DNA from 4 places in the Nocardia sp. CDC153 genome. Region 4 is predicted to be linked to each of the others. Evidence: riboswitches for the same ligand, from Rfam matches in the RefSeq annotation. Region 4 holds a riboswitch; each other region holds the start of a gene.

Region 1 (4,511 bases), on a different contig from region 4:
TCCTCGAATACGGCCAGACCATCGGCGTGCGCGGTGTCATCTGCGAGTCCATGCAGAGCGGTGTCCGCTGCACGGTGGACGGCCACGGCTTCGTCATCGCGGCCGACGCCCAGTCCCTGTTCTGACGCCCTCCCGGTGTCGGCGACCTAGCATGGCGGCGTGAGCATCGATCCCCTGTCGGTGAACCGTCGCAACTGGGATGCCCGCGCGGGCATTCACGCCGCCAGCAGCTTCTACCGCGACCACGATTCCGGCTATTGGTTCGCGCCGTTCGAATGGGATGCCCTCGGCGAGGTGCGCGATCGCGATGTGCTGCACCTGCAATGCCATCTCGGCACGGAGACAATAGAATTCGCGCGGCGCGGGGCCTGCGCGGTCGGCCTGGACTTCTCCCCGGAGTCGGTGCGGCACGCCCGCGAATTGGCCGGGGGCGCGGTCGAATACGTGTGCGCGGACGTCTATGACGCGCGAGAATCCTTGACCGGCAGGGCTTTCGACATCGTCTACACCGGCAAGGGCGCGCTCTGCTATCTGCCGGATCTGGACCGCTGGGCCCGCGTGATCGCCGATCTCCTGCGCCCCGGCGGGCTGTTCTACCTGGTCGAATTCCATCCGCTGCTGCACGCCCTCGGCCCCACCCCCACGCCGGGCGAGGACCCGAATCGCCTGGTGCTGCACGACGATTACCTCGAAGGCCGGGGCGCGCAGCGCCGCGACAGCGTCCACACCTACACCGACGGCCCGGACCTCACCACCGACACCACCGCCTACGAATGGCGGCACGGCTTGGGCGAGGTGATCAACGCGCTGCTCGCCGCGGGCCTGCGCATCACCGGCCTCACCGAGACCGCGACGCTCCCGTGGCCGCGCTGGCCGGACATGGTCCGCACCGATGACGGCTGGTGGCGGCTGCCCGCGACCGCCCCGATCATCCCTGTGCTCTACGGACTTTCGGCCGTCAAGGACCAGCGCGACTCGACCTTCGCCAGCCGCCAGTAGGCCAGCGCGATCGCCCACACCGCCACGAACAGCCCGACGATCACGAATCCCACATTGTTCAGGTCGATTCCGGAGATCCACGCGGTGACCGGATCGGTCAGCTCCAGCTTGTCGTGCAGGATGCCCACCAATTCGATGGTGCCGATCAGGAAGGCCACCGCGATGGAGAGCCCGGTGATGGTCAGGTTGTAGTACACCTTGCGCACCGGATTCGAGAACGCCCAGTGGTAGGCGAAATTCATGAAGGTGCCGTCGAGGGTGTCGAACAGGCTCATGCCCGAGGCGAACAGCAGCGGCAGGCAGACGATGGCGTACCAGGGCAGGCCCGCGGCCGCGCCGGACCCGGCCATCACCATGAGCGTCACCTCGGTGGCGGTGTCGAAGCCGATGCCGAACAGCAGGCCGATCGGATACATCTGCCCGGGCCGGGTGATGGAGCGGGTCAGCCGACCGAGGATCCGGTTGATGAAACCGCGATTGTCCAAATGCCGTTCGAGCTCGTGCTCGTCGAACTGTCCGGCCCGCATGGCCTTGAAAACCCGCCAAATCCCGGCCAGCGCCACCAGATTGAGCGCGGCGATCAGATACAGGAAGGTGCCGGAGCTGAGCGTGGCCACCAGGCCCAGATCCTGTCGCGCGCTGGAGTCGTCGTCCACCAGCGTGGTGGCCACCCGGGCCCCGGCCGCGATCCCGGCGGCCAACAGCACCACCACGGTGGAATGGCCGAGCGCGAACCAGAAGCCCACGGACACCGGGCGTTTGCCGTCGGCCATGAGCTTGCGGGTGGTGTTGTCGATGGCGGCGATGTGGTCGGCGTCGAAGGCGTGCCGCATGCCCAGGGTGTAGGCGGTGACACCCAGTCCGACCCCGAACACCTGGGTGCCGACCGTGTAATGCTGGGGCAGCACCAGCGCGAACAGAATGCCGAACGCCACCACGTGCATCGCGGCGATGACGGCGAGCAGTCCGCCGGTGCGGATCCAATCGCGCCGCTCCCAGCGCAGGGTGGGAAGCGTTCTCGGGACCGGTTTTTCGGGCAGGGACATCTAGGGCGGCCTCTCCAGCACCTCGTGGACGGGGTTCGTTGGTGCCGTGGCCGGTCTCCTGGCTGACGGGTCGAACGCCGGCGCGCCTGGTCTTCCGGAACCGAGATTCCGTGACCCTTTCCCGCACGAGCGGGGCAGACGACGCACCGACTAACCGATCACAGTGGCGAGGGCCGCACCGGTTTCCCACCGGTTTCCCGAGCACCACGGCGGCCCTCACGCTAGGCGGCGGGCCCGCGTGGCGGCAAGCCCGGCCCCGGAAAAGAGGGCCTGAACAGGGAAAATCTGGTATCAGCGCGGATGTCAGGTCGGTGTCAGGCCGGTATCAGGCGGCCCGGCGAATGTTGTCGCCATGAACAGCACAGCAATCGCGGCCTCCGGGTTGCGCAAGGCATACGGGGACAAGACGATCCTCGACGGCATCGATCTGAACATCGGTGCGGGCACCATCTTCTCGCTGCTCGGTCCGAACGGCGCGGGCAAGACCACCACGGTCAATGTCCTGACCACGCTGCTGACCGCCGACGGCGGGACCGCCCGGGTCGCGGGCTACGACATCGCCACCCAGACCAAGGCGGTCCGCGCGTCGATCGGCGTCACCGGTCAGTTCGCGGCCGTCGACGACCTGCTCACCGGCGAGGAGAACCTCCAGCTGATGGCGGATCTGCACCGGCTGCGCGGCAATGACCGCAAGCAGGTGGTCGATTCGCTGCTGGAGCGCTTCGCCCTGACCGAGTCGGCGCGCAAGCAGGCCTCGACCTACTCCGGCGGTATGCGCCGCAAGCTGGACCTGGCCATGACCCTGGTCACCCGGCCGCGGATCGTCTTCCTGGACGAGCCGACCACCGGCCTGGATCCGCGCAGTCGCCGCACCATGTGGGAGATCGTGCGGGAACTGGTCGACGACGGCGTGACCATCTTCCTCACCACCCAGTACCTCGAGGAGGCCGATCAGCTCGCCGACCAGATCGCGGTGCTCGACGGCGGCCGCATCGTCGCCCAGGGCACGCCCGAGGACCTCAAGCGGCAGGTGCCCGGCAGCTACATCCAGCTCCGGTTCGCCGACCGCGCGAATTTCGAAGCGGCGCTGCGGGTGCTGCCCGTCGCCACCCCCGACCACGACGCGTTGACCCTGCAGGTGCCGGGCAACGGCGGCACGAAACCCCTTCGGGCCCTGCTGGATCGGCTCGCCGACCACTCCCTCGAGGCCGATGAGGTCTCCATCCACACCCCTGATCTCGATGACGTTTTCCTCGCCCTGACCGGGCACGCCACCACGGAGGCCGAAGCACAATGAGCACCACGACCAGCACCCCCAGCCCCCTCGCGGCGTCGATCGGCGATTCGTCGATCATGTTGCGCCGCAACTTCAAACACATCGTCCGCAACCCGGTCACGGTCTTCAATGCCGCGCTCATGCCGGTGATGATGCTGCTGATCTTCGTCTACGTGTTCGGCAGCGCCTTCAATGTCGGCGGACACTACATCGACTACGCGACACCCGGCATGCTGCTGCTGGCCATCAACTACGGGCTCTCCGGCACCGCGGTCTCGGTCAGCTCGGACATGGCCAAGGGCGTCATCAACCGGTTCAAGGTCATGGACGTCTCGCGGGGCGCGGTGCTCACCGGCCACGTGGCGGCCACCATCCTCACCAATGTGATCGCGCTGGCGGCGGTGCTCGGGGTGGCCTTTGCCCTGGGCTTCCGGTCTCCGGCGAGCGCGGCCGAATGGCTCGGTGCGATCGGCATCGTGCTGGCGACCTCGTTCGCGGCCTCCTGGCTGGTCGTGGCGCTGGGCATGGCGGCCAAGACCCCGGAATCCGCGGGCATGTCCGTGGTGCCGCTGATCATGCTGCCCTTCCTGAGCAGCGCGATCGTGCCCGCCGACAAGATGGGCGCGGGTGTCAAGCAGTTCGCGCAGTACCAGCCCTTCACCCCGATCATCGAATCCCTGCGCGGGTTTCTCACCGGACACCCGTCGGGTGGCTACACCGCCGCCGCGCTGGCCTGGTGCGCCGGGTTCGCCATCGTCGGGTACGTGTGGTCGCGGGCCACGTTCAACAAGCGAGCGTGATCGAGACCAGATTGCTCCAATCCGATTCCGCCCCTTCCCTCATCGCCTCGGTGAAGCCCGCTTCACCGAGGCGATGTCGTGTCGTCTCCTCGATGCGCGCCGCATCCGGCAGCGAACGATCGGGCAGACCGCGCACCGCGGCGCTCGCCGCGAGCAGCCGCGCGGCCTGCTCGATCTCGTCTTTGCGCAGCGCGAGACCCGCTATGCCGACCATGATTTGGGCGATGAGTTGGGCGTGGCCCGCGGCCATGGCCGATTCGAAAGCGGTGGCATGGTGTTCGCGGGCCTTGTCGAGATCGTCGGTGAGATAGCCGCGCAGGGAATGGATCAGCGCGTCGACGTACTGCTGCTCCTGCCCGCTGTCCAATTGGGTTGTCGCGAGGTCGATCT
Region 2 (4,511 bases), on a different contig from region 4:
GAGCGCCTTGATCGGCATCTTGAGCTCGCCCAGCAGATCCAGGTCCGCTTCGGCGGGGCGACCCAGGGTGGTCAGGTAGTTGCCGACGATGACGGCATTGATGCCGCCGAGAATGCCCTGCTTGGCGCCCAGGTCGCCGAGGGTGATCTCACGCCCGCCCGCGAAACGCAGGATGGTGCGCGGCAGGGCGAGGCGGAAGGCGGCGACGGCGCGCAGGGCGTCGGCGGCCGGGAGCACCTCGAGGTCGCCGAACGGGGTGCCCGGGCGCGGGTTGAGGAAGTTCAGCGGCACCTCGTCGGGCTCGAGCAGCGCCAGGTCGGCGGCGAATTCGGCGCGCTGCTCCAGGGTTTCGCCCATGCCGAGGATGCCGCCGCAACAGACCTCCATGCCCGCCTCGCGGACCATGCGCAGGGTCTCCCAGCGCTCGTCGTAGGTGTGGGTGGTGACCACGTTCGGGAAGTACGAGCGCGCGGTCTCGAGATTGTGGTTGTAGCGGTGCACGCCCATGGCGGCCAGCTGGTCGACCTGTTCCTGGTTGAGCATGCCGAGCGAGCAGGCGACCTGGATGTCGACCTCGTTGCGAATGGCCTCCACGCCCGCGGCGACCTGCGCCATGAGCCGCTCGTCGGGTCCGCGCACGGCGGCCACGATGCAGAATTCGGTCGCGCCGGTCTTGGCGGTCTGCTTGGCGGCCTCGACCAGCGACGGGATGTCGAGCCAGGCGGCGCGCACGGGCGACTGGAAAAGGCCGGACTGCGAACAGAAGTGGCAGTCCTCGGGGCAGCCGCCGGTCTTGAGCGAGATGATGCCCTCGACCTCGACCTCCGGGCCGCACCACTTCATGCGGACCTCGTGCGCCAGGCCGAGCAGCTCCTCGAGCCGGTCGTCGCCGAGCCGCAGCACCTCGAGGGTCTGCTCCCGATCCAGGCCGACGCCGCGCTCGAGCACCTGCTCGCGAGCGATGGCGAGAATGTCATCGCCTGCAGTGCTACCGGCTTCGGTGGTGACGGCTGCCTGAGTCATATCCGCGCGAATCCCTTCGTCCGGCCGGTGTGGCCGAGCAACTTGAACGGTGTTCAGGGTAGGCTAGCAGTCCGGAACGTGAGCCGGAACACGAGAGGGTCGGGTTTTTCAGTGCAACTCCATCGCACGGACGTGGTCGACGGCGCGATCGCCATTCTCGACCAGTACGGATTGGCGGATCTCACCATGCGCCGCCTGGCCACCTCGCTGCATGTTCAGCCGGGCGCGCTGTACTGGCACTTCCCCAATAAGCAGGCCCTGCTCGGCGCGGTCGCCGACCGCATTCTCGCGCCCATGGACGAGCCGGTCGCCGCGGACGAATGGTCCAAGCAGATCACCGAATTGGCGCACCGGCTGCGCGAATGCCTGCTCGCCTACCGCGACGGAGCCGAATTGGTCTCGGCCACCTACGCTTCCCGACTCACCACCAGCAAGGGCCGGGAACGCCTGGCCAGCGCGGCAATTCGCGCGGGCATGACGCGCGAGGAAGCCGACCTCGCCGCCTACACCCTGCTCTACTACGTCCTCGGCCAGACCGTCGACGAGCAGTCGCGCATCCAAATGGACTCGGTAGGCGCTCTCGCCGAGGAACATTCACCCCTCTACGACACCACCGACGCCACCGCCCGCTTCGACTTCGGCCTGCAACTCTTCGTCAGCGGCGTCCGCCACCTGCTCGGCAGCCGCATTCGCTGAGAATTGGTTCCGGACGGTAGAGTCCGTCCGTAATCGTCGGTGGGTGCGGGAATCCGGTGGGAATCCGGAACGGTCGCGCCACTGTGAGTACCGGGCTTCCGGTGCGAGTCAGACCTCCCCCGCCGCGCAGAACTCTCGAGAGGCCGCGATTTGCCCGAGGAGCTTCGTCGATGAGGCGCGCCCGCACATCGATAGCCCTGCCCGTCATGGGGATACTGCTGGTTGTCGCGATGGTGGTGGCGACCGGATTCGGGGCGGAGAACATTCCGCTGGGCGAGGTGGTCGGCGTGCTCCGGAGCCGGTTGGGTGGCCGGGAGGCCGCCGACCTCGGGCTGGACACGATCGTGTGGCAATTGCGGGTGCCGCGAACGATTCTCGCGGCCGTCGTCGGGGCTGGGTTGGCGGTGGCGGGGGTGGCCATGCAGACGCTGGTGCGCAATCCGCTCGCCGACCCCTATCTGCTGGGTGTCTCTTCAGGGGCGGGTGTCGGGGCGGCGGCCGTCATTACCTCTGGGGTGTTCGCGGGTGCGGGATTGTGGGCGCTTTCGGCGGGCGCGTTGGTCGGTGCGCTGGCGGCGGCCGCGGCGGTCTTTCTGATCGCCATGGCCCAAGGTGGGCTCGACCCACTGCGTTTGGTGCTCACCGGTACCGTGCTGGCTTCCGCGTTCTCCGCCTTCAGCAGCTTTCTGATCTTCCGCAGCAGTGATCCGTCGGCGGCGCAGTCGGTGTTGTTCTGGCTGCTGGGCAGTCTCGCGGGCGCGGACTGGACTCGAATTCTGCTGCCCGCGTGCGTGGTCGCCGCTGCGCTGGTCGCGCTGTTGCTGGCGGCGAATTCGCTCGACGCGCTGAACCTGGGCGCGGACACGGCCACCTCGATCGGAGTTTCCGTGCGGGAGCTGCGGATCGCGCTGTTCGTGCTGCTGGCGGTGCTGGTCGGGGTCCTGGTCGCGGTGTCGGGCGGGATCGGCTTCGTCGGCCTGGTGATCCCCCACGCCGCCCGCCTGCTGGTGGGTCCGCGCCATCGGGTGCTGCTCCCGGCCAGCGCCCTGTGCGGAGCGCTGTTCCTGGTGGTCGCCGACGCCGCCACCCGAATTCTGGTTCGCCCCACCGAAATCCCGGTGGGTGTCCTCACCGGGCTGATCGGGGCCCCCGCGTTTCTCCTCCTCTTGGGCCGCCGCAGCTACCGGTTCGGTGCCGCATGACGAAAGGCGCAGTCTTGACCAAGGTTTCGGATTTCCGGGTGCGCCCGGCGCTCGCGCTGATCGCCGCGGCGGCGGTGCTGGCGGGATGCGGGTCGTCACAGGCGACGTCGGGCAACCTCACCGTGCGCAATTGCGGTGTGGAGCAGCGCTTTCCGTCGCCCGCGCAACGGATGTTCGTCAATGACGGGAACCTGATCTCCATGGTGTTGGCGCTGGGAGCGCAGGACCAGACCGTGGCGGTGTCGAGCCTGAAGCGGGACGCGGACACGCTGCGCAAGCACTACGGGGACGCCGTCGACAAGCTGAATTCCGTTGCGCCGGATTACCCTTCACGCGAGACGGTGCTCGCTCAGCGACCGGATGTGATAGTGGCGGGCTGGAACTACGGCTACTCGGAATCCACGAACCTGACCCCCGATTCCCTGCGAACCGCCGGGGTCGCCCCCTACATCCTGACCGAGAGCTGCCGCCGCCCCAATGGTGAACGCGGCGTGGTGGACCCGTGGACGGCCCTGCGCACGGATCTCACCGCGCTGGGCGCGATCACCGGCCGCAAGGACCGGGCCACGGAGGTGACGAGCGATCTCGACCGCCGCCTCGCCGCCCTGCAATCCGCCCCTCGGCCCGCAAAGCCCCCCACCGTCTTCGTCTTCGACAGCGCCTCCGACACCGTCATGTCCAGCGGCGAATTCGGCGCTCCCCAAGCGATTCTGGAGGCGGCCGGGGCCCGCAATGCCCTCGCCGATGTCGCCGACACCTGGACCGCCGTGTCCTGGGAGCGCATAGCCGCCGCCGACCCGGACGCCATCGTCTTCGTCGACTACCCGCCCCAGACCTTCGGGCAGAAGATCGACCTGCTGCGCGCCAAGCCCGGCATTCGCGATCTGCGCGCCGTCACCGCGGGCCGATTCCTGAACCTGCCGTACGCCCTGTGGACCAGCGGCCCGCTGAACATCGATGCCGCCGAGCAGGTCCGCGCCCAGCTGGAGCGCTGGAATCTGGTGCCGCCCTCGGGAATTCACCCCGCCACCGACGACGCCGTGCGCTGAGGCTCCGATGCTCAGCGCCCGATCGACACGGTGCCGATCTCGTCGAGCTGGATCTGCCGCACGAACGGCACGATCTGGTTGGCGATGACCGCGTTGTACTCCTGTGGCCGCTCGATCGGGTTGGCGTGCCCGGTGGTGTGTGTGGTCACCACCAGCAGCGTCCCGTTCACCCCGCCCACCTGATCGATGAGCACCTGGTGCGAGTACTCGACATTCACGATCGGATCGTCGTACGGATTGTGCGGGCGAATGAACGCGATGGCCGGACGCGGTTTACCCGCCGCGGGTTTGGACAGCGCCCGCAGATCGTCGACCGCGCCACCGGCCACAATGGCCTTGAACTGCGCCTCGATCAGGCCATTGCTGGCGGCATTGGTGTTCAGGATCTTGTCGCGCAGCACGTTTCGCACCGCCTGCCGGAATTCGTCGCCGCGAATCACATAGCGTCCGCCGACGAAATCCTGATGGCGCGCATAGGTTTCCACGATGAGCCGCAGCAGTCGGCTCTCGCGCGCCCCGGGGAACCAGCCCATCCAGCGCA
Region 3 (4,511 bases), on a different contig from region 4:
GCTCCACGGGGATTTGTCGGCCCCGCCCCAGTGATCGTTGAAGCCGAGTTGGATTGTCACCAGCTTGGTTCCGGGCCCGAACGCGCCCGCCTTGGCGGCATTGGCGGCCTGCACGGTCAGGGTGTAGCCGTCGCCGCCCTCGATGGTCGCGCCGGGGCAGGACTGATTCCAGACCTGATCGCCCGACACCCCCATGAGAGCGCTGAGCTGCACCGGCCAGGCGGTGTCGCCGTGATCGCACTTCTTCTCGTTGGAGAACGGGGCCCACCCGTTCGCGGTGTACGAATCACCCAGAATGACAAGCGGTTTGCCACTCGCCGCCGGATCGGTGGCGGCCAGCGGAGTATCGGCGTGCGCGCCCGCGGTCCCCGTCATGGCCGCTGCGATGGCCATGAAGGCGGCGCACAGCGAGGCCGATGCGCCTGGGAGACGGAACTTCATTTTCGAACCCTCGAATCGCAAATTGAACTATGAGTCTTCAGTTTTGCGCGGAGTGTGCTGAGCCGCGGGTCGCGGCATCGGTCAGCGGCCGTATCGGTCGTAGATCGCGTGCGCGACCACGGCGTCGCCCTGCGTGGACGGATGGAAGGGCAGGCCGTCGATCCCCGTGCGCGGATCGAGGATCCCGTTCAACCACGGCTGCGACGAGCAGAGGCCGTGGCCGGTGGTGAGGGCACGCGCGTCCAAGAACTCGATGCCCAGCAACTGGGCCGCCTCCTGCTGCGCGGCCTGAATCCGGTCGAGGTACTCCACCACCGCGCGCCCGCGCGGATTGATGAACGGCGCGACCCCGGCAATGCTGAGGCAGACGGTGCTGCTGCCCGGCACGAAAAGCTCCGGGTACCCGACGAAGACGATCTTCGCGTTCGGCGCGTAGTACTTGATGTAGGTGACGGCGTTGCTCATGCGCTTGGCCATCACCGCGCCGGAGACCCCGGTGTAGTCGGGTATCCGATGCTGTTCGATCGCCTCCGGATCACAGCCCAGGACGAGGTTGAACACACAGGGCTGCAAGGAATTCCACAGGGTCTGATCCGACGAGCCCCACTTGTCGTTCATCCCGAACTGGATGGTCACCAGTTTGGTGTTCGGTCCGAACGCACCCTCCTTGTCGGCCCGCTGCGCCTCCTGGGCCAGGCTCCACCCGGGCCCGCTGTCGATCGACGCACCCGGACACGACGGGTCGTCGACCCGATCGGTCCCGTACACGCCCATCAGCTGGCTCAGCTGCACCGGCCAGGCCGTGCGCCCGTGCAGATTGCAGTCGTCGCGGCCGGTGAAGTGGTCCCATTCGTTCGCGGAGAACGAATCACCCAGCACCACAAGGTCTTTGCCCGCGGGAGCCGGATCGGCACCCGCGCCGCCCGCCGCGGTCAGCGATGCCGCGAGCGCTACGACGGTGGCGCACAACCACCGCCCGCCATTGCCCAACACCTACTCGTCCAGTTCGCTCAGTACCCGGCGCGCGGCTCGAATCCCGGAGCGTCCAGGGTCGGGGGCGCGGGCTTCTCGGCCTGCTGGGTCTGCGGCGCGGGCTTGGGGGCGGGCTGCGGGGCCTGCGCCGGTTCCGGCGCGACCGGTTGCGGCGCTGCGGGTTCGGTGGCGGCGGGCTGGGGCGCGGGCGCCTCGGTAGTCGGAGCCGGGGCCGCGGTGGTGGTCGGGGCGGGCGCGGAGCTCACGGCCTGCGAGGTCGCGACGGTGCTGCTGGTCCCGCCCTGGGACCCGTCCGATGCTTTGTCACTGCCGCATCCGGTAGCCCCCGCGAGCACCAATGCCCCGCCGATCACAGCCGCCGCGGCGCGCGCAGCGAAAACCCCCGGTGTAGCAGACTTCATGTGTACCTCTAATCCCAGAACTGAAGTGTCAGATGTTCACTTCAGCGGGGAGTGTATTCAACCCATCCGGCCCGCCCACCCCGATTCGGAAAACTGCCCCAAATCTCCAGGGCAGACGGGCGAATAACAGCTGGTCAAAGCCGCTTCCGGGCGATAGAACAGGTTTCAATCAAAGATCGATTCGGACCCATTCCGGTCCATCGACAGCTCGGCGCGAGCCCACGGGCCACGAGTGCGAGCGCCCGCACCGAGAGGCACGGGCCCCCCGGCGGACGACAGGTGCCAGCCCCAGCTAGCGCGGCAGGGAGAGCTCCCACAGGCAGCGGGTCCGAGCCACAGGCGAAGCGAGCGAGCCGCCGTGGGCAACAGGTCCGTGTCGCGGGGCAACAGGTCCGTGCCCCCTCGGGCGATGAGAGCGAGCTCCGGCGGGCGATGGGAGCGGAGCCGTGGGTTCCAGAGTGTGGGCGGGTGTTTGACCTGTTCGTTCGGGGTCTCGTATCGTCATCTGATCGGCGATTCGTGGAATCCGGTGGAAATCCGGGACGGTCGCGCCACTGTGAGCACTCCGCGCGGGTGTGAGTCAGACCCCGGCCGCCGAGGTAGATATCGGCCGAGGGGCGCGTAACCCCCTCCCACCCTAGGAGTTCCCGTGGCGACGTCCTACGCTCCCCGTTCCGGCCTCGGTGCCGTCTCCATTTCCATCCCCACCCCGGTGTGGTTGATCGGCACCACCCTGTTGGCGCTGCTGGCGATCTACTTCATCGGGTTCGACCAGGGCGCGGTGTCGGTGTTCGGCAACGACATGCACGTGCACGAATTCGTCCACGACGGACGGCATCTCCTCGGTTTCCCCTGCCACTAGTCGCGGGAATCGGGTCGACACAATGGAAAAGCGAATCATCGGCCGAGGCGTCCTGCTGGGCGGGCTCGGTGGATTGCTGGCGTTCCTGTTCGCGCGGATCCTGGCCGAGCCCATCATCGATCGGGCCATCGACTACGAATCCGGGCGTGACGACGCGCAAATGGCGTTGGACAAGGCCGCGGGCAAGCCCATGGACCACGAGATGGGCGCCGAGCTGTTCACCCGCGGACAGCAGGCCAACATCGGGCTCGGCTTCGGCGTGATCGTGCTGGGGATGGCCATGGGCGCGCTGTTCGGGGTCGTGTACTACCTGGCGTTGCGGCGGGCCGGGAAGATCACCGCGCGGAATCTGGCGCTGCTGGTGTCGGGTGGGATGTTCCTGGCGGTGTACGCGGTGCCGTTCCTGAAGTATCCGGCCAATCCGCCGGGGTCCTCGGACGCGGACACCATCAAGGAGCGCACGGGGATGTTCGTGGTCATGATCGCGATCAGCGCCGTCGCCCTGCTGGCGGCGGTCTGGCTGGGGCGCAGACTGGCTGCGCGACTGGGGAACTGGACCGCTGCGGTGGCGGCGGCCGCCTCGTTCACGGTGGTCATGGCGGTGGTCATGCTCGCACTGCCCAGCTTCGCCTCGGAAACGCCGGAGGCGCTGAAGGATCCGTCGGGTGCGATCGTGTACCCGGGCTTCCCCGCCGCCGACCTGTACGAGTTCCGGCTGTATTCCTTCGCGGCCCAAGCGATTCTGTGGATCGTGATCGGCGTCGGCTTCGCCTGGCTGGCCCCGCGCCTGCTCGGCGAGCGCGCCGAGTCCGCGACCGCGGCGGCATGAGCGCGGTCACCCGGCTCACGCTGATCACGCACGCGATCACCGACGCGGTACAGGCCGCCCGCTTCCCCGCCGACGAACCGCTCAACCCACTGGGTGAGCGGTCCGCGACGAAGGCGGGCGGCCTGCCCGGCCTGGAACCCGGCCAGGTCCTGTGCGCACCTGAGCTCCGCACCGCGCAGACCGCGAAGGCCTTGGGCCTCACCGGAACCCCGGAACCCGCACTGCGCGACCTGGATTGCGGCACGTGGTCGGGCAAGTCCATGGATGAGCTGCCCCCGGAGCAGCTGATGGGCTGGCTCACCGACCCCGCACACCGCTCCCACGGCGGCGAGTCCCTCACCGACCTCCTCGCCCGCGTCGGCACCTGGCTCGACACCGTGGCCGGAACCGGCGACCGCATCATCGCCATCACCCACCCCGGCGTGGTCCGCGCGGCAGTCCTTTACACCCTGAACTCCCCCGCAGAGTCCTTCTGGCGCATAGACATCCCGCCGCTGACCGCCACCACCCTGCACCACCGCTCCCCCGCCTGGACCCTGCGCACCACGGCCCACCCCCTCGCCCCCTGACCCTCACCCCCGCTCGGTCCACAGATTCCACCCCGAGGACGCGGCCCGCCGCTTCGCCAACAATTCCAAATACGGCACCAACCCCGCGAAATACCGCCGCGCCTCACACTCCTTGCCACACTCCCGATGGGAATCCAACCCCCGCTTGGCGACTTCCAAATTCTGGACCGGATAGTCTGGAACCTCATGTGAAATAGGCTGTCCCACAGTTCATCTCCAATGACTCGTCGCGAACCGAAACGAAAAGGCCGAATGCCGCTGGCCTGCCACGAGTACACTCTGGATAAGCGGATGGCGGAACCTTGAAATGCCCGAATCCGCTTGCGGGATGGGGTTATTCCATTACAGAGGCCCCCGTGGCGAAGTCCACCGCGGTGGGGTCTTCCATATTTCGGAGCGTCCGATAGTGAGGCTAA
Region 4 (4,511 bases):
ACCCAAGCCTTCCAATCCTGGACCCCCACCTCCCCCGACACCCTCATCCAGCGAGTAATCCCCGCAATAGCCAAAGTCCTCTAGAACGGGCACCCTTTCGCAGCTTCATAGTCACGGTGTGGAATGGCCAGTGGCCAGACTGCCTCGAACGCCGTGCGGCACAGCCGAATATCTTGCGGGTTGGTCGAAGTCACTTTGGCGGTCCCAGTGCCGTTACCCGCGTAGTGCAGGAAGACCACTAGACGATCATCGAACAGATAGAAATCGGTGCCCGGCACAACGATTGACGACACCAATCGATGTGGCACCCATCGAATAACCTCACCCGCATCGACCATCGGGCCAGCGATGCTTTTCGACCGCCGTCCCGTAGGCGTCTCGCATCTCCAAATGGAGAGCTTCGCGCTCGAATACGGTTAGCAGCCGCTCGAACTCATCATCGTCGATCGCCGCCACCATCTACCTCGCGACCACTTTCGTTGTCACGCGGCATGAACGTCCACAGCACAACCCAACTCAGCTACCGAAGCGTTGCCGGGGTACCGCTTGGCCATGGCCTGATACAGCTCCCCCATGTATCCGACCAGCCTTGATCCCGGCGTCTTCCTCCCGGTCTCCACTACCCGCAACGCCAACGACGCTGCCTTCTCCGGTTCGCCGATACCGGCATACGACCAAGCCAACTCGGCCACGTACCAGGTAGCCCACTCCGACTCCAACGTCTTCCGGTCGAACCCCTGTAGCCCGTGCTCCAAGGCGTCAATAGCCTTGGCCCATTGCCGGGCGTGCCGGTACGCCATACCGCGTTGCATGCGAATGAACGAATCCGAGTAGAAGTACTGGGCGTCGGGCTTGTCCGGGTCACCCAACAGGATCAAATCCGTTGCGGTATCCAGCTTGGATTCCATCCCGTCCATGTCGCCTTCCATGCCTAGGCCGCGTGCTTCCTGCTGCACCGCGAGAGCCAGAACGGTACGGGAAAGGTTCCGCGGATTCCGTTGCGCTGCTTGAGATAATCCGATTGATGCGCTGGTGTCTCCTGCCATCCACGCCACATGCCCACGCATAGCGAGGGTGGTTGAAACCATGTCGGCATTGCCTGCTTCCTCCGCCAGCTCGAGCGCTTCTCGGTAATGGTGGATAGCGGCGTCATGCCGACCGAGTGAGGCGTTGAGCCAGCCGTGGAACTGTGTCCATCCTGCGGCAGCATCCACCAGCGGCTTGCGGGCTTTCGACGTGGCTTCACGAGCCAAAGCTGTAGCGATCTTGGAATGACGAACGGTCACCGGGAGCACGAGCTTGGACCCAATTTCGTCCTCTAGGCGTCTGGTGTCGGCTAGGACGGCTTGCAGGTCGCCTGCTAGCTTTTGGTCCGCGTAGCGACGATTCTGCAGCGCCTCGTGCGGGGTGAACGGGTCCGGCCCGGACAATGATTCGTACAACGCGCACAAGATGCCACCAGCATTCAACGCCGCATCCAGGCGGGTAACGATATCGGCTGGTGGCTTGCGTTTCCCATTCTCGAACCGTGACAGCGCAGACGGGTCGTAAAGGACTTGCTTCCCCAGTTGGCGAACAGACATGCCCTGCTGTTCCCGCAACCGCCGGAGTTCTGTCCCGAATACGGTCCAATCCCCAACTGTCACAACCCTTCCGGTTCCCTTCTCGACCTGTGTTGCACTTGTCACCATCGGTTCGGGCAGCAATCAAGCGAGCCGCTAACGGCGGCTGGATGCTCGCACCTCGCGGAGTACCCCCTTACGGGTGGGTACTGGCGAACCCGGCTGGCGAGATCGCGGCGGAAGGGCCGTTGCCGGAAGTAGAAGCCGAGATCGACGCACAAGGACTCTAGGGCGGGATTTGGCCGGGGGTAAGGGGTCATCGAGTGGCACATCCTGGAGGGGGTTTGTCCGGATTCGCCTCCAGGATGTGCCACTCGGTGGGTGCCGCGGTGGGGATATGCTGGCGATGCATTCGGTTCGCTGCGGCAGGGTGGGGTTGTGACCTCGACTTGTCGTGGGCGTCGAAATCGGTTCTCTCGGAAGAGGGGATCGGTGAGAGGGAACCCGGTGGGAATCCGGGACTGTCCCGCAGCGGTATGCAGGAACGAACGCCGTCATGAGCACTGGGCGAGTACGTCTGGGAAGCGATGGTCAGTAGGGGGCCGGGAGGCTGGGCCTGCGAGTCCGAATACCTGCCGAGTGTGTCGGGTACGCCGTATCCGGCGGTCGGCGCCTCGTGGATTGGGTGGACGGGCCGGTGGCTTCGGCGTGCCGTGGGGACACGGGGCCGGGGTCGAGGTTCGTGTGCGCTTGTGGCGGCGGCCAGTGGACTTGGAGCACTGGAGATGACCCGTGACCAAAAGGAATACGTTCAAGGCGACGGTTCTCGGTTTGCCCCGGATCGGGCCGAAGCGAGAGTTGAAGCAGGCCGTTGAGGCGTACTGGGCGCAGCGGATCGACGCCGATGCCCTGCATGCCGTCGGACGGGAACTGCGTGCGGCGCAACTGACCGCGGCGGCCGCGGCGGGGCTGGATTCGGTGCCGGTGGGCACCTTCTCGTACTACGACCAAATGCTGGATGCCGCAGCGATGTTCGGGGCGCTGCCGTCTCGGGTGGCGGGGATCGATGATCCGTTGGATCGGTATTTCGCGGCCGCTCGGGGGACCTCGACCATCGAACCGCTGGAGATGACCAAGTGGTTCGACACCAACTACCACTACCTGGTGCCGGAGTTGGGGCCGGACACCGAATTCGCCTTGCATCCGGAGAAATTGCTCGATGAGCTGGCCGAGGCGCAGGCGCTCGGGGTGCCCGCGCGGCCGGTCGTGATCGGGCCGCTCACCTTCCTGAAATTGGCCAAGGACGCCGAGGGTGATGCGATGCGGCGGTTGGGCGCGTTGCTGCCGCTTTATCGAGAACTGTTGCGGCGCTTGGCCGATGCTGGCGCGGACTGGGTGCAGATCGATGAGCCGATACTGGTCACGGACCTTTCGGACGCGGAACTCGGTCTGGTTCGGCAGGTGTACGACGAGCTTTCGGCGACGCCCGGCCGTACGGCACTGCTTGTCGCCACCTACTTCGGATACCCCGGTCCGACGTTGCCGATTCTCGCGGAAACCGGAATCGAGGGTGTGGCATTGGATTTCACGTCCGGCACCACCGTCGAAGACGTGACCTCCGTGCCGAGCCTGGCCGGAAGGCTGGTGGTCGCCGGTGTCGTCGACGGCCGCAATGTCTGGCGCACCGACCCGGACCGCGCCCTCGCCACGCTCGCCACCCTGCTGGGATCGACCGGCGACCTGGCGGTCTCGACCTCCAGTTCGCTTCTGCACGTGCCGTATTCGCTCGAAGCCGAAACCGGGATCGACCCGAGTCTGCGATCTTGGCTTGCCTTCGGTGCCGAGAAGATCGCCGAGGTGCGTCTGCTCGCCACCGCCCTGCACGAGGGCATCGAGTCAGTGGCGGCCGATGTGGCCATCGCCCGTGCGGCAATCACCGCCCGCGGCACCGATGCCCGGCTGCGCGACGACACCGTCCGCGCCCGGCTGGACACGCTGAGCCCCAACGCCACTCGCCGCGCCCCGGCCGCGGAACGCCGTGCACTCCAGCGTGACCGCCTCGGTCTCCCTCCGCTGCCGACCACGACCATCGGCTCCTACCCGCAAACCGCGACCATCCGCCGCGACCGCGCCGCCTTCCGCAAGGGCACGCTCACCCCCGAGCAATACCGCGACCGCATGCGCGCCGAGATCGCCGAAGTCATTGCTCTGCAAGAGAAACTGGGCCTGGACGTGCTCGTCCACGGCGAGCCGGAACGCAATGACATGGTCCAGTACTTCGCCGAACAGCTGACCGGCTTCCTCACCACCGCCAATGGCTGGGTCCAGTCCTACGGCACCCGCTGCGTCCGCCCGCCGATCCTCTACGGCGACGTCGCCCGCCCCGAGCCCATGACCGTCGATTGGATCACCTACGCCCAATCCCTCACCGACAAGCCGGTCAAGGGCATGCTCACCGGGCCGGTCACGATTCTGGCCTGGTCTTTCGTTCGCGACGACCAGCCCCTGGACGTCACCGCGAACCAAGTGGCCCTGGCGATTCGGGACGAGACGCTCGACCTCCAGTCGGCGGGAATCCGCATCATCCAGGTGGACGAGCCAGCCTTGCGCGAACTCCTCCCCCTGCGAGCCGATGCGAAGGCCGCCTACCTGGTGTGGGCGATCACGGCCTTCCGCCTCGCCACCTCGGGTGTCTCCGACGCCACCCAGATCCACACCCACCTCTGCTATTCCGAATTCGGCGAGGTCATCGACGCCATCGCCGCGTTGGACGCCGACGTCACCTCCCTCGAAGCGGCCCGCTCCCACATGGAGGTCCTCGACGACCTCAATGCCGCGGGCTTCGCGCTGGGCGTCGGCCCCGGCGTCTACGACATCCATTCACCCCGAATCCCCACGGTCTCCGAGATCACCGAATCGCTCTCCGAGGCATTGAAAGCCGTTTCCGCG

What was found. A riboswitch is a leader RNA that binds a small molecule or an ion and turns the genes downstream of it on or off. The one in region 4 is predicted to bind cobalamin.
Region 1: it holds a riboswitch for cobalamin, as region 4 does, so the genes downstream of both, VMT65_RS19145 (HoxN/HupN/NixA family nickel/cobalt transporter) here and metE (5-methyltetrahydropteroyltriglutamate--homocysteine S-methyltransferase) in region 4, are expected to answer to the same signal.
Region 2: it holds a riboswitch for cobalamin, as region 4 does, so the genes downstream of both, VMT65_RS36205 (FecCD family ABC transporter permease) here and metE (5-methyltetrahydropteroyltriglutamate--homocysteine S-methyltransferase) in region 4, are expected to answer to the same signal.
Region 3: it holds a riboswitch for cobalamin, as region 4 does, so the genes downstream of both, VMT65_RS04820 (CbtB domain-containing protein) here and metE (5-methyltetrahydropteroyltriglutamate--homocysteine S-methyltransferase) in region 4, are expected to answer to the same signal.

The regions. Positions count from the first base shown of each region.
Region 1 covers NZ_JAYKYU010000003.1:557,971-562,481, reverse strand. The annotation lists gene VMT65_RS19155 (hypothetical protein) at 1-125, shown strand, start outside; gene VMT65_RS19150 (class I SAM-dependent methyltransferase) at 160-999, shown strand; gene VMT65_RS19145 (HoxN/HupN/NixA family nickel/cobalt transporter) at 942-2,045, opposite strand; cobalamin riboswitch at 2,077-2,269, opposite strand; gene VMT65_RS19140 (ATP-binding cassette domain-containing protein) at 2,398-3,342, shown strand; gene VMT65_RS19135 (ABC transporter permease) at 3,339-4,121, shown strand; gene VMT65_RS19130 (BTAD domain-containing putative transcriptional regulator) at 4,105-4,511, opposite strand, start outside.
Region 2 covers NZ_JAYKYU010000008.1:225,352-229,862, reverse strand. The annotation lists gene bioB (biotin synthase BioB) at 1-1,023, opposite strand, end outside; gene VMT65_RS36210 (TetR/AcrR family transcriptional regulator C-terminal domain-containing protein) at 1,135-1,719, shown strand; cobalamin riboswitch at 1,721-1,856, shown strand; gene VMT65_RS36205 (FecCD family ABC transporter permease) at 1,890-2,921, shown strand; gene VMT65_RS36200 (ABC transporter substrate-binding protein) at 2,936-3,970, shown strand; gene VMT65_RS36195 (lipase family alpha/beta hydrolase) at 3,982-4,511, opposite strand, start outside.
Region 3 covers NZ_JAYKYU010000001.1:1,065,738-1,070,248, reverse strand. The annotation lists gene VMT65_RS04835 (SGNH/GDSL hydrolase family protein) at 1-441, opposite strand, end outside; gene VMT65_RS04830 (SGNH/GDSL hydrolase family protein) at 523-1,434, opposite strand; gene VMT65_RS04825 (hypothetical protein) at 1,452-1,835, opposite strand; cobalamin riboswitch at 2,307-2,445, shown strand; gene VMT65_RS04820 (CbtB domain-containing protein) at 2,485-2,697, shown strand; gene VMT65_RS04815 (CbtA family protein) at 2,720-3,526, shown strand; gene VMT65_RS04810 (histidine phosphatase family protein) at 3,523-4,095, shown strand.
Region 4 covers NZ_JAYKYU010000002.1:1,582,979-1,587,489, forward strand. The annotation lists gene VMT65_RS15855 (serine/threonine-protein kinase) at 1-84, shown strand, start outside; gene VMT65_RS38455 (DUF6879 family protein) at 81-338, opposite strand; gene VMT65_RS38460 (DUF6879 family protein) at 322-459, opposite strand; gene VMT65_RS15860 (helix-turn-helix transcriptional regulator) at 483-1,691, opposite strand; cobalamin riboswitch at 2,014-2,216, shown strand; gene metE (5-methyltetrahydropteroyltriglutamate--homocysteine S-methyltransferase) at 2,355-4,511, shown strand, end outside.